One region of the Micromonospora zamorensis genome, then DNA from elsewhere that is predicted to be linked to it. Evidence: riboswitches for the same ligand, from Rfam matches in the RefSeq annotation. Region 1 holds a riboswitch; the other holds the start of a gene.

What was found. Region 1 has a riboswitch for S-adenosylmethionine ahead of GA0070619_RS25695 (aminotransferase class V-fold PLP-dependent enzyme). Riboswitches for the same ligand answer to the same signal wherever they lie in the genome.
Region 2: it holds a riboswitch for S-adenosylmethionine, as region 1 does, so the genes downstream of both, GA0070619_RS06250 (ABC transporter substrate-binding protein) here and GA0070619_RS25695 (aminotransferase class V-fold PLP-dependent enzyme) in region 1, are expected to answer to the same signal.

The regions. Positions count from the first base shown of each region.
Region 1 covers NZ_LT607755.1:5,752,082-5,759,307, reverse strand. Annotated here, with positions in the region: gene GA0070619_RS25695 (aminotransferase class V-fold PLP-dependent enzyme) at 1-1,215, opposite strand, end outside; SAM riboswitch class IV at 1,292-1,412, opposite strand; gene GA0070619_RS25690 (PrsW family intramembrane metalloprotease) at 1,436-2,917, shown strand; gene GA0070619_RS32890 (hypothetical protein) at 2,938-3,105, opposite strand; gene GA0070619_RS25685 (GroES family chaperonin) at 3,199-3,537, opposite strand; gene GA0070619_RS25680 (AI-2E family transporter) at 3,698-5,008, shown strand; gene GA0070619_RS25675 (ATP-dependent DNA helicase) at 5,117-7,226, opposite strand, start outside.
Region 2 covers NZ_LT607755.1:1,380,239-1,387,464, reverse strand. Annotated here, with positions in the region: gene corA (magnesium/cobalt transporter CorA) at 1-978, opposite strand, end outside; gene GA0070619_RS06255 (APC family permease) at 1,148-3,106, shown strand; SAM riboswitch class IV at 3,195-3,306, shown strand; gene GA0070619_RS06250 (ABC transporter substrate-binding protein) at 3,581-4,510, shown strand; gene GA0070619_RS06245 (amino acid ABC transporter permease) at 4,550-5,329, shown strand; gene GA0070619_RS06240 (amino acid ABC transporter ATP-binding protein) at 5,326-6,066, shown strand; gene GA0070619_RS06235 (Na+/H+ antiporter) at 6,094-7,226, opposite strand, start outside.

The DNA of each region.
Region 1 (7,226 bases):
CCGGTCCACCTGGGCCGCCGTGCTGCCCAGGCCGATGCTGGCACGCAGCGCGGTGGGCGGCAGGTCCCGCCGACCGGTACGCCCCGCCGCCTCGGTGAGCAGCCGCCGGGCCAGCGGGTGAGCGCAGAACAAGCCGTCGCGTACGCCGATGTGGTGCTCGGCCGCCAGTCGCGCGGCCACGTCGCTGGATTCCCAGCCGGCGACCACGAACGAGACGATCCCGACCCGGGGCGCGTCCGGACCGAAGGTGCGCAGCTCCACGACGTGCGGCAGGGCGGCGATGCCGGAGCGCAGTCGAGCCAGCAGCGCCTGCTCGTGGGCGGCCAGTGCGGCCCGGTCGGCGTCGTCGAGCGCCGCACACACGGCTGCCAGCGCCACCGCGCCGAGCAGGTTCGGGGTGCCGCCCTCGTGCCGGGCCGGCCCGGTCGCCCAGGTCACGTCGTGGGTCGCCGGCCCGACGTGGCTGGTGGCACCACCACCGGCCAGGTACGGCGGGGCGTCGTCCAGCCAGTCCGCCCGGCCGATGAGCACACCCGCACCGAACGGCGCGTACAGCTTGTGGCCGGACACGGCCAGATAGTCGACGTCGAGGGCGAGCAGGTCGACCGGGACGTGCGGGGCGAGTTGCGCGGCGTCCAGCACGATCCGGGCGCCGTGCCCGTGTGCCACCCGGGCCAGCTCGGCGACCGGCCACAGCTCACCTGTCACGTTGCTGGCACCGGTCACCGCGACCAGCACCGGCAGCGCCGGGTTGCTGCCCCGGCGCAGCTCGGTGAGGGCGGCGGCGAGGTCGCGTACCGCCGCGTCGGGGTCGGTGGGCACCGGCAACCGCACCGAGCCGCGCGGCCAGGGCAGCAGGTTGGCGTGGTGCTCGGAGGCGTTGGTGACCACTGTCGTGCCGGCCGGCAGGGCCCGCGCCAGCAGGTTGAGCGCGTCGGTCGTGTTGCGGGTGAAGATCACGTGGTCGTCGGCGCGGCCGCCGAAGAAGTCACCGACCGTCTGGCGGGCCTGCTCGTAGGCGAGGGTGCAGCGCCGGGACAGCGCTCCCGCCCCACGATGCACGCTCGCGTACCAGGGCAGCAGTTCGGTCACCGCGTCGGCGGCGGCCCGCGCGCACGGTGCGCTGGCCGCGTAGTCCAGGTTGATCTCGCCCGGCACGCCGAGGACGTCCAGCGGTCGCGACGAGGCCGGCCGGGGCGCGGCGTCGACGCGGATGGGCAGCGAGGAGACAAGGGTGACGGACACGCCGGAACCTCCGGGGTCAGGGACCCCGGGTGCGGCATCGGGACGGGGTCCGCGCTTGCCCAGCACACCGATCGGGCTGGGCCCGGTCATCACCCGGGGCACCCCACCGCGAACTCGACGAGGGTTGCCGGCCAGCAAGCCGGGGCTTGACGCTGGCGCTCGTGACCTGCCGGCAGCATAGCGGCTGCCGATGCGACCGGACCAGCCGGCGGCAGATCGCTACGCTGACCGCATGGCCGACACCCCGCCCGGTTCACCCCTGCCGTCGTCGCCCGCGCCAGCGGCCCCGTCCGTCGGCGAGGCACCCCGGATGCCGCTGCGCCGACTGGGCTGGCGACGGTTCCTGGCGCTGGCCGGGGTGGTGCTGCTCATCGCCGCCTGCGCGGTGTTCATGGTCTTCACGCTCGGCCAGTCGCTCGGCGTGCAGGCCCTGCTGATCGGGGTGGCCGCCGCCATCCTGCCGGTTCCGGTGCTGGTCGCCTGCTTCCTCTGGCTGGACCGGTACGAACCGGAGCCGTTGAAATATCTGATCTTCTGCTTCGCCTGGGGAGCGTTCGTCTCCACCGCCGCCTCGCTCACCGTGAACGACTTCGCGGCCAACCGCTTCGAGGACTGGGGTCTGCCGTCCGCGCTCACCGGGGTGCTGGTGGCGCCGTTCATCGAGGAGTTGACCAAGGCGCTCGGCCCGATCCTGCTGCTGGTGTTCCGCCGCCGCGAGTGGTCCGGGATCACCGACGGCCTGGTCTACTGCGGGCTGTCCGCGGTCGGTTTCGCCATGGTGGAGAACATCCTCTACCTGGGCGGGTTGGGCTACGCGTCCGGTGTCGACCGGTACGGCCCGGCCACCGGCATCCAGCAGGTCATCGCGATCTTCATCCTGCGGATCCTGCTGTTCGGGTTCGCTCACCCGCTCTTCACCTCGATGACCGGTGTGGGGCTGGGCATCGCGGCGCGGACGGCCGACCGGCGGGTCCGGGTGCTCGCCCCGATCGGCGGCCTGCTGCTGGCGATGATGTTGCACGGCACGTGGAACCTGCTGCCCACGCTGACCCAGGCCACCGGCCAGGCGCTGATCATGCTGTACGGCTTCCTGGGCCTGATGGTGCCGGTGTTCTTCGGGATGGTGGGGCTGGCGGTGTGGCTGCGCGCCTGGGAGGGGCGGCTCACCGAGCGGACCCTGCCGGACTACGTACGCGCCGGCTGGCTGAGCCCGCCCGAGGTGGCCGCGCTGAGCAGCCTCGGCCGGCGGCACGCGGCCCGCAGATGGGCCCGGCGGGTCGCCGGCGACGCCGGGGTGCGCGCCATGCGCGGCTACCAGTCCGCCGCCACCCGGCTGGCCCTGCTGCGTGACGGCACGCTGCGCGGCCTGGACCGCAAGCCCGCCGACCAGGACCGGAGCGCACGAGAGGAGCGGGAGCTGTTGGACGCGATCACCGCGTACCGGTCGTTCTTCGTCGGCCGGGACCCGCAGGCCCCGACCGGGGTCTGGGACGGCAGCCGCTACCACCTGCGCTTCCCGGACGGTACGCAGCGCCCGGTGGACGCGCCGGACGAGCCGGTGGTGCCGATTCCGGTGGTGCTGGCCCCTGCTGCGCCTCCGGTGGGCTACGCCCCGTCCGGCTGGCCCGCTGCCCTGCGACCGCCCGCGCCCTGGCCGCCGAATCACCCCTGACGGCCGGCCGGCGGCCCAGCTCAGGTCATCAGGGTGGTGAGGAAGTCACCGAAACCCTGGAACATCGCGATCAGCGCTGCCCCGATCGCCTTGAACATCTGTGCGGCGCCGTCCGGCCGGAAGGCCACGAAGTAGATCAGGAACGCGACGCTGCCCCAGGTCAACAACTTCTTAACGAATACCGGCATCGTCCCTCCCCAGGGCCACGGTCGCCGGATGGCTTCCCGTCGTGCGGCCGGGCAAACGGCGCGCGGCGGGGCGTGGTGGCCCGGGGAGGTGCGTCAGAGGTAGAGGCCGGTGGGGTCGTTCTCGATCCGCTCGGCGGCCACGGCGTGCACGTCCCGCTCGCGCAGCAGCACGTACCCGCGGCCGTGCAGCTCGACCTCGGAGCGGTCGTCCGGGTCGAAGAGCACCCGGTCGCCGGAGACGATGGCGCGGACGTTCGGGCCCACCCCCACGGCGGTGGCCCAGGCGAGGCGCTTGCCGACCTGGGCGGTCGCCGGGATGACGATGCCGGCGGTGGAGCGACGTTCGCCCTCGCTGCCCTCCATCCGCACCAGCACCCGGTCGTGCAGCAGGCGGATCGGCAGGCCAGCGTCGAGATCGTTGTCGACGGTCACGCCGCAGACGCTACCGTGTGGCCGACGGCCGGCCGCCGGTGGTTACGCCGGTGGTGGCGGGGGCAATGTGTGGCGGAACTGCCCTACGGTGTCGGCAACGGACGTATGCTGTCCGACCTGTCGCCGTGGGCGGACCGATTTCTTCTGCCAGGAGGTGCGCTTGAGCCGCTTCGAGCGGGTACGCGGGCGGCTGCGCCGCGCCTACCAGTCACGACAGGAGTCGGCGCGCTCCGACGAGGGCAGCACGACCGAGGAGTTGAGCGGCGTGTCGGACGCCGCCCGGGTGGCGTCGCCGGCCGTTCCGGGGCCGACCGCACCGCCGAGCGCCTCGGTCTTCGGCGCGGAACCTCCGGTGGACCTGCACAGCTCGACCTCCAGCCGGGATGACGCTGACGTTCCGCACGGGCTGCGGATCGCTGCCGCGTGGTGCTGGCGCCTGATCGTGATCGGTGTGGTGGCCTGGGCCCTGCTCCGGATCGTCGGCACGATCAAGATCGTGATCATCCCGTTGGCCATCGCTCTGCTGCTCTCCGCGCTGCTCGCGCCGGCGGTGGGCTGGCTGCTGCGGGCCCGACTGCCCCGGTCGCTGGCGACGGCGGTGGTGCTGGTCGGCGGCCTGGCCGCGGTGATCGGCACGCTGACGCTGGTGGTCAACGAGTTCATCCGCGGTGTGCCGGAGCTCAGCGAGAAGTCCTCGGAAGGCGTGCGGCAGATCCAGGACTGGCTGAAGACGGGCCCGCTGCACCTCTCCGACGGCCAACTCGACCGCTACATCGACGAGGCGCAGGCCTGGATCAACGACAACACCTCGAACTTCACCAGCGGCGCGCTGAGCACGGCCGCGACGCTGGCGGAGGTGCTGACCGGCACGCTGCTGGTGCTCTTCGCGACGTTCTTCTTCCTGCGCGACGGCAACCGGATCTGGCGTTTCCTGGTCCGGCTGCTGCCCGTCGCCGCTCGGTGGAAGGTCGACGACGCGGGCCGCGCCTCCTGGCACACGCTCGGCGCCTACGTCCGCGCGACAGTGCTGGTCGCCTTCATCGACGCGGTCGGCATCGGCATCTTCCTGGTCATCTTCGACGTTCCGTTCGCCTTCCCACTGGCCGCGCTGGTCTTCCTCGGCGCGTTCATCCCGATCGTCGGTGCGGCGCTCTCCGGTGGCGTGGCGGTGTTGGTGGCGCTGGTCGACAGCGGCCCGGTCACCGCGTTGATCATCCTGGGTGCGGTGATCGGTGTGCAGCAGATCGAGGGGCACGTGCTCCAGCCGCTGATCATGGGGCGGGCGGTCGCTCTCCACCCGCTCGCCGTGATCATCGGTATCGCCGCCGGTGTCGTACTCGCCGGCATCACCGGCGCCCTGGTCTCCGTGCCGCTCATCGCGGTGCTGAACACCGCGGTCCGCCGGCTCGCCGCCCGAAGGGTCCCGGACACCCCACCCGACGCCGTGGTCGTCGCCTCCCAGGCACCCTGACCTCCCAGGCCGCCGGCGACAAGATCGCGCACGATCGTGGAAACAGTGGCCTCCCCGCTCGGGGAGGCCACTGTTTCGTGTTGTAGCGCGATCTTGGCGGCGCGGGGCTCAGGACTTGGCGAGGCGTTCCAGGGCGCCGCGGGCCACCTCGGGGCGGGTCGTGTACCAGAAAGGCGGCAGCGAGCGGCGCAGGAACGGCCCGTAGCCCCGGGCCGTCTCCAGTCGGGAGTCGAGCACGGCGACCACGCCCCGGTCGCCGGTCGCCCGGATCAGCCGGCCCACACCCTGAGCCAGCCGGACCGCCGCGATCGGCACGCTGACGGCGGAGAAGCCGGACCCGCCGCCGGCGTCCACAGCCGCCGCGCGGGCGGCGGCCAGCGGCTCGTCCGGACGGGGGAAGGGCAGCCGGTCGATGACGACGAGCTGACAGGCGTCACCCGGCACGTCCACCCCCTGCCACAGCGACATCACCCCGAACAGGCAGCTCGCCCGCTCCTCCCGGAACCGGCGGACCAGCAGGGGCAGGGCCTCCTCGCCCTGGAGCAGCACCGGCAGGTCGGTCCGCGCGCGCAGCAGCTCCGCCGCCTGCTGCGCGGCCCGCCGGGAGGAGAAGAGCCCGAGAGTACGACCACCGAGTGCTTCGACCAGCCCGAGCAGCTCCTCCCCGGCAGCCTCGGGCAGCCCGGAGACGCTGGGGCGGGGCAGGTGCGCGGCGACGTACAGGATGCCCTGCCGGGCGTAGTCGAACGGCGACCCGACGTCGAGTGACCGCCAACCGGGGCCCTCGGTGGCCGGTACGACGGCACTGAGGGTGACGTCTCCGGCGAGGCGACGGCCCGGCGCCTCGGCGGCCGGACGACCCGGGCCGGTGCGGGCGGCCAGCGCGGCCGCGGCGGGAGTCGGCGGGGCGGGCGGCGGCGCGTCCAGCCCGAGGGCGCGGGCCACCGTGTCGAACCGGCCGCCCAGCGCCAGGGTCGCCGAGGTGGCGACGACTGTGCGTTCGTCGTACAGGTGGGTGGCGAGGGTGCCGGCCACCGAGAGCGGCGCGACGACCAGCGCACGACGGCTGCCGCTGTCGTTCTTCTCCACCCAGGCAACGTCGTGGTCGGCCTCTTCCAGCAGCCGCTGCGCGGTGGTGGAGAGCTCGTCCAGTGCGGCCTTGGCCTGCTGCTTGCGCACCGGGTCGGGGTCGTCGGACTTGATGTCGCCGATCGCGTCCAGGGCGGAGCGGGTCGCCGCGTCGAGCAGCGTGCACGCCTCCCGAAGGGGCGTCGGCAGCCCGGCGGTGAGTCGCCCGGCCGGCGCCTCGGCCAGCCCGACCGCGAGGGCGTCACCGGCAGCGGTGAGTGCCTCGGCGGTCTCCGGCCGCAGCAGCGTACGGGCCCGCCGGGTGGTCCGGTCGATCAGCTCGGGCACCAGCTCCGCCTGGGCCGCGGAGGAGACCCGGTCGGCCAGCTCGTGCGCCTCGTCGACGATGAGCAGCTTGTGCGGTGGCACGATGTGCCGGTCGGCGAGCATGTCGACAGCGAGCAGGCTGTGGTTGGTCACCACGATGTCGGCCTCGCGGGCACGGGCCCGGGACGCCTCGGCGAAGCACTCCTGCCCGAACGGGCACCGGGTCGCGCCGACGCACTCGCGGGCCGGCATGGACACCAGCCGCCAGGCCTGGTCGTCGACGCCTGGGTCCAGCTCGTCGCGGTCGCCGGTGGCGGTCTTCTCGGCCCAGTCACGCAGCCGCTCGATCTGCTTGCCCAGTCGGCCCGCCTCACCGAGCCACTTCGTCCCACCGCCGGGGCGGGCCGCCGGGGCGTCGAAGAGGGTGTCCTCCGGCTCCTCCTCGGTGGAGTTGTCCAGTCGGGCAAGGCAGAGGTAGTGGTGGCGACCCTTGAGCACCGCGAAGGTGGGCCGACGCCCCAGCACCGGCTCGACCGCGTCGGCCAGCCGGGGCAGGTCGTGGTCGACCAGCTGGGACTGCAACGCCAGGGTGGCTGTGGAAACCACCACCGGGCCGTCCACGGTGAGCGCCGGCGCGAGGTAGGCCAGCGACTTGCCGGTGCCGGTGCCGGCCTGCACGAGCAGATGCTCGCCCCCGGCCACGCACTCCTCGATCGCTTCGGTCATCTGCTGCTGGCCGGGGCGTTCCGCGCCGCCGGGCACCGCGCCGACCGCAGCCGCCAGCAGCTCCGTGCCGCTGGGCCGGGCACCCCGCCGGCGGCCC
Region 2 (7,226 bases), 2.7 Mb from region 1:
CAGGATCGCCGCCCAGGACGAGACCTTCTTCAGCTCCTCGTTCTGCGCGTAGCTGGCCGCGGTGAGGCTGCGCATCTCCTCGTTCTGCTGCTGCGAGACGAGCGTGGCGTTGACGGTGAGGATGTTCTGCAACAGGTGCCGGAACCCGTCCACCCGCTCCACGACCTGGGTCAGGTGGTCGGTGACGTCGCGCAGGTAGCGGCGCAGCTCCTCGTCCTCGCTGCCGCTGCCGGCGCCGTCGGCCAGCGCGTCGAGCACCGTGAGCAGGGGGCGGGCGGCCCGCTGGAACTGGATGACCTCGCGGCTGAGGCCGTAGATGCGCCGGCTCGCGTTCGGGTCGCCACCGAACACCTCGGTCTCGATCTCGTCGATGTCGTTCTCCAGCCCGGCCACCACCGGCGCGTACCCGTCGACGACCTGGTCGAGGATCGCGTACAGCACCGCCTCCGGGCCACGGGCAAGCATGTGCGCCTCGGTCTCCAACCGCCGCCGCACCGCGGCCAGGTCCGGTGCCTCACCGTGCCGGACGGTGACCACGAAGCCCGGCCCGATGAACAGGTGCAGCTCGGAGAACTCGACCTCCTCGCGCAGGTCGTCGTAGCGGGCGGCGCGCAGCACCACGAACAAGGTCTCCCCGTACCGTTCCAGCTTGGGGCGCTGGTGGGCGTTGATCGCGTCCTCGACCGCCAGGTCGTGCAACCGGAACTCCCGGGCCAGCGAGGTGATCTGCTCGATGTCGGGCCGGTACAGACCGATCCAGGCCATCGCGCCGTCCTGCTCCTGCAGGCAGCGGTACGTCTCGGCGAGGCCGGACGGCGAGGCGAACCGGTGGCCTCGGATGTAGACCGCGCTGTCCACCAGCCCGCCGGCCGGCGCAGCGGACGAGTCCGTGGACGGCGGCACGCCCACCCTGGTCTCGTACTCGTCGAGTTGGCGACCGAAGCCACCACCCGGGCGGAAGCGACGGCCACCGACCATGCCCAGTCCCCTCCCCCGGCGACGCCCGGCACGGCGCACGCCCGCCGACCCGGGGGCGCTGCTTCCCCCCTGCCCCGGGCCCGAAACCCGCTGCGGCGGCCGCTGGGTTCCGCGCACCGGCGGACGGGCGCCGTACGACGGGCGGATACTCACGGTGACCATGGGCGGGATGACGGGGGACGCTCCGGTGGAGGTCGACAGACGCGCGGGCCGGCTGCGGAGGTGGCTGCTCGGCACCGGCTCGGAGCAGCCCGTGCAGCACCCGGGGCCGCACGGGCGACCGCCGGAGCGCCGGCACCACCCGTGGTGGAAGGTGATGTGCCTGACCGGCGTCGACTACTTCTCGACGCTCGGCTACCAGCCGGGCATCGCGGCGCTGGCCGCGGGGGCGCTCTCGCCGGTGGCGACCCTGGTGCTGGTGCTGGTGACACTGCTGGGCGCGCTGCCGGTCTACCGGCGGGTGGCGGTGGAGAGCCCACACGGTGAGGGTTCCATCGCGATGCTCGTACGCCTGCTGAGCTACTGGCCGGGCAAGTTGCTGGTGCTGGTGCTGCTCGGTTTCGCGGCCACCGACTTCATCATCACCATCACCCTCTCAGCGGCCGACGCGACAGCGCACATCGACGAGAACCCGTTCTGGCCCAGCGGGCTCAAGGGACACGAGGTGCTGGTCACGCTGGTGCTCGTGTCGCTGCTGGGCGCCGTGTTCCTCAAGGGATTCACCGAGGCCATCGGGATCGCCGTCGTCCTGGTCGCGCTCTACCTGGGGCTGAACGCGGTGGTGATGGTCGACTCGCTGTGGCGGGTGGTGACGCACCCGAGCGCCGTCGAGGACTGGACCACCACGCTGAGCACCGGGCACGGCGATCCCTGGATGGTGGTCGGGCTGTCGTTGCTGGTCTTCCCGAAACTGGCGTTGGGGCTGTCCGGTTTCGAGACCGGAGTGGCCGTCATGCCGAGCGTACGAGGCGACCCGCAGGACTCCGAGGCGCGCCCGCTGGGCCGGATCCGCGGCGCGCGCCGGCTGCTCACCACCGCCGCGGTGATCATGAGCGTCTTCCTGATCACCAGCAGCGTGACGACCACCGTCCTGATCCCGCCGGAGGCCTTCCAGCCGGGTGGGCCGGCGAACGGCCGGGCGCTGGCCTACCTGGCGCACGAGCACCTCGGGGAGGTGTTCGGCACCGTCTACGACCTGTCCACCATCGGGATCCTCTGGTTCGCGGGGGCCTCGGCGATGGCCGGTCTGCTCAACCTCGTACCCCGGTATCTGCCGCGCTACGGCATGGCACCCACCTGGGCGCGTGCGGTCCGGCCGCTGGTGCTGGTCTTCACCGCGGTGGCGTTCCTGATCACGATCCTCTTCAAGGCCAGCGTGGACGCGCAGGGCGGCGCGTACGCCACCGGGGTCCTGGTGTTGATCACGTCGGCGGCGACGGCGGTGACGCTCGCGGCGAGACGGCGACGGCAGCACGGCCGCACCATCGCGTTCGGAACCATCGCGGTGATCTTCATCTACACCACACTGGCGAACGTGGTGGAACGCCCCGACGGAGTCAAGATCGCGGCCTGCTTCATCAGCGCGATCATCGTGGTCTCCGTGCTCTCCCGGTTGTCCCGGGCCTACGAGCTGCGGGTCAACCAGGTCGAGCTGGACCCGGTCGCGACCCGGATGATCGACGAGCGCATCGGGCGGCGGATCCGCCTCATCGCGCACGAACCCGACCGCCGGGACGTGGCGGAGTACCGCGCCAAGCTGGCACAGACCATGGCGGACAACGACTTCCCCGACGACAGCGACGTCATCTTCGTCGAGGTGCACGTCACCGACCCCTCGGACTTCGAAACCGAACTGCTGGTCCGCGGCAGCATGGCGGACCACCGCTTCCCGGTGCTCAGCCTGGCCAGCTCCTCGGTGCCCACCGCGCTCGCCGCCCTGCTGCTGGAGATCCGCGACCGGAGCCGGCGACGCCCACACATCTACTTCGAGTGGAGCGAGGGCAGCCCGGGCCGCAACATCCTGCGCTACCTGGCGTTCGGGCAGGGTGCGATCGCCTCGGTCACCCGGGAGATCCTGCGCCGCCAGGAGCCCGACCCGCGCCGCCGGCCGCACGTACACGCCAGCTGACCTGGGGGGCCGGGCACCCCGTCGCGCACGGTGAGCGTGCTCATAACGACTGGACGACCCACCGGTGCCTGCTGCTAGCCTCGGCCCAGGTCATGAGCGCCAGCGCGAAGCCCCGGCTCGCTGGCCGGCAACCCTCCTCCGCGGTGGGGTGCCCCGGGTGAAGACCAGGCACCGGCACGACGTCGGTGCAAGCGTGGCCTGGCACCCAGGTCAGCACAGACCCGGGAGAACCATGCGCATCCTCAGCACCGCCCCACCGACCGACGTCGCAGAACTCCGCGCCGGTTGGCCCTCGCCGGCACTGACCCGGCGACGGCACGTGGACATGATGCGAATGTGCAGCGCCGCCTGTCGCGGCATGACGCACTAGCGCAGCACTTCTCCCGAACCCTCTCCCTCACCGGTACGCCCATCGGGCGCACCGTCGGCGACGCACACCCGTGCGTGCCGAGACACGACCTCTCGGAGACACCCGTGCGACTTCTTCCTGCCCTGACCCGTGCCGCCGCCCTCGGCGCGGCCACCATCCTGGCCGCCACCGCGCTCACCGCCTGCGGCGACGACAGCTCGTCCGACGCCACCGCCAACCCGTACGGCCTGGCCCAGCCGGGCGTGCTGCGGGCCGGCACCCTGACCGACGCCCCGCCGAACGTCTTCCTCAAGGACGGGAAGTTCACCGGCTTCGACAACGACCTGTTGATCGCTGTGGCCGGCAAGCTCGGCCTCACCGTGGAGTTCGTCGGCACCGACTTCTCCGCGTTGCTCTCCCAGGTCAACAACCGCAAGTTCGACGTCGGCAGCTCCTCGATCACCATCACCGAGGCGCGGAAGAAGACAGTCGACTTCGGCAACGGCTACGACTTCGGCTACTTCGGCCTGGACGTCCCGGCCGGCTCCCCGATCACCGGCTTCGACCAGCTCGCCGGCAAGCGGGTCGTGGTAGTGCAGGGCACCGTCCAGGACGACTACGCCAGCGGAAAGCAGCTCGACCCGGTGCGGGTGCCGGACTACAACGGCGCGATCAACCAGCTCAAGGCCGGCACCGCCGACGCGTGGATCGCCCCGGCCGAGATCGGCGAGAAGTCGGCCGCTGACAGCAACGGCAAGATCACCGTGGCTGCCAAGCAGCTCAGCCCGACGCCGACCGCGTACGCCGTCGCCAAGGGCAGCGACAAACTGCGCGAGGCGCTGAACAAGGGCCTCGACGAGGTCATCGCGGACGGCACGTGGAGCCGGTTGCAGGCGCAGTACTACCCGGGCCGGCCGATCCCGGCGGACTTCACGCCGGGCAGCGGCACCGTGGCGGCACCGTCCGCGTCCGTTGCGCCGTCGGCGACCGGGTCCGCTGCGCCGTCGGCGTCCACCTCCGTCGCGCCGTCGGCGTCCGCGTCGACCGCGTCCTGAACCGGTGACGAGCGAGCAGGGCGGTAGGAGAGGCAACCGATGGATCCGTTGAGCACCCTGTGGGAAACCTTCTTCGACTGGGAGGCGATGGGCGAGGCGCTGCCCGAGATGCTGACCGTCGGGCTGCCCAACACGCTGATCCTGGCGGTCTCCGCCGCCCTGCTCGGCTCGGTGCTGGGCCTGCTGCTGGCCGTCGCCGGAATCTCCCGCAGCCGGTGGCTGCGCTGGCCGGCGCGGGTCTACACCGACGTGTTCCGTGGCCTGCCGGCCGCGGCCACGATCCTGCTGATCGGCGTCGGGCTGGCCCCGCTGGGCATGCAGGTCTGGGGACCGGACCCCTACCCGCTGGGGATCCTGGCGCTGTCGCTCATCGCCGCCGCGTACATCGGGGAGATCTTCCGCTCCGGCATCCAGTCGGTGGAGGCCGCCCAGTTGGAGGGTGCCCGTGCTCTCGGCTTCTCCTGGTCCGACTCGATGCGGCTGGTGATCATCCCGCAGGGCATCCGGCGGGTGCTGCCGGCCTGGGTCAACCAGCTCATCGCGCTGATCAAGGACTCCAGTCTGGTCTACTTCCTCGGGCTGGTGGCCAGCCAGCGGGAGCTGTTCCGGATCGGGCAGGACTACGCGGCCACCACCGGCAACGAGTCGGCGCTGCTGCTGGCAGGGGTGTTCTACCTGGCGCTGACCGTCCCGCTGACGCACGTCGTCAACTGGATCGACCGACGGCTGCGCAACGGTCGGCCGGTCGCCGCGCCGACAGACGAGGACGACGAAGACACCACCCCGGCGTACGCCCCGACCGAAGGAGACCGGCGATGAGCACCGACACGACCTCGGTCAGCCTCGACGTCCGCGACGTGCACCTCGCCTTCGGGCCGAACCGGGTGCTGCGCGGCGTCGACCTCACGGTGCCGCGCGGAGCAACAGCCTGCGTGATCGGCCCGTCCGGGTCGGGCAAGTCCACACTGCTGCGCACCATCAACCGGCTGATCGAGCCGGACCGTGGCGACGTGTTGCTGGACGGACGCAGCGTGCTGGGCGACGACCCGGACGCGCTGCGGCAGCGGGTCGGCATGGTGTTCCAGCAGTTCAACCTCTTCCCGCACATGAGCGTGCTGCGCAACGTCACCCTCGCGCTGCGCCGGCTCCGCAAGCTCGGCGAGGACGAGGCGGAGTCCGTGGCACGGGCCCAGTTGGAGCTGGTGGGGTTGGCCGGCAAGGCCAACTCCCGACCCGCTCAGCTCTCCGGCGGTCAGCAGCAGCGGGTCGCGATCGCCCGGGCGCTGGCACTTCGGCCCGAGGTGATGCTCTTCGACGAGGCCACCTCCGCGCTCGACCCGGAGCTGGTCAAGGGCGTCCTCGCGGTGATGGCCGACCTGTCCGCCGCTGGCATGACCATGGTGGTGGTCACCCACGAGATGGGCTTCGCCCGGCAGGTCGCCGACACCGTGGCCTTCATGGACCGGGGCGTGGTGCTGGAGGCCGGTCCGCCCGGGCAGGTCTTCGAGCGGGCCGAGCATCCTCGGCTGCGCCGCTTCCTCGCCCAGGTGCTCTGAGCCGACCGGGAGCAGGGGCGCAGGTCTTCACTCGTTGGGTCCGCGGCCCAGCAGCCGGATCTCCTCGTTGTCCAGCGCAGCTTGGAGCTCCTGAAGCACGAGATCGTCGATCTCCCGGTTGTCCCGCAGTCGGGTGACCTCCCGACGCTTGTGGGCGAGGACCCCGAGGCGCAGCCTGCGTTCCAGCCGGCGCTCCTCGGCCGTGCTCCCGCCACTCTCGTTGAGGTCCGCCAGATGCCGCTGGTACTCGGCTTCCAACCTCTGCACCGCCTCCTGCTGGGCGCCGATCTCGGCGGCGACCCGGGGAAGAGCGGCCAGGCCCACCTCCGTGGCCCGCCGCCGGGCGTTGCGGGTCTCGTCGACGCGTTCCGGGTCGCCGGTCAGCCGGGCCCAGCGCACCACCAGCGGCAGGGTGGTGCCCTGAATGAGCATGATCAGCACGATCACCAGCGCGGTGACGAAGATGATCAGGTCTCGTTCGACCACCGGTCGACCGGAGGCCGTCATCGTCGGGACGGCCAGGGCCGCAGCGAGCGACACGGCGCCCCGGAAACCGGCCCAGCCGGCGACTGTTCCCACTCGCCAGCTCGACGGCCCCTGGCTCGGGTCGAGAATCCGGCGGCGCCGCAACTTCGCGACCTGCGCGGTCAGGTAGACGAATGCCAGGCGGGTGCCTACGACGGCCAGGGTGACCATCACCACGATCAGCAGAGCCCGCTGGGCCGAGGTGCTGGTGATGCCCCGGACCGCGCGAGGAATCTGCGTGCCGAGCAGGACGAACAGACCGCCGTTGATCAGGAACGTGGACAGGTCCCAGAACGCGTACGCCAGCACCCGGGACCGGGCGCGGATCACCCGGGGGCCGGCATAGGCCAGCACCAGGCCGGCGACCACCACCGCCAGCACACCGCTGGCGTGCACCGAGTCGGCGAGCAGGAAGGCACCGAACGGTGTCAGCACGCTGAGCGCGCCCTCGCGCAGCGGATCGTCGAGCCGTTTGCGGATCAGCACCACGGCGGCCCCCACCAGCAGACCGGCGACCACCCCACCGACGCTGGCACCGACGAACTCCTCCCCGATGCCCAGCACGCCCGGCTCCGCGCTCTGGCTGAGCAGACCCACGGCCACGGCGAAGACCACCAGCGCGGTGCCGTCGTTGA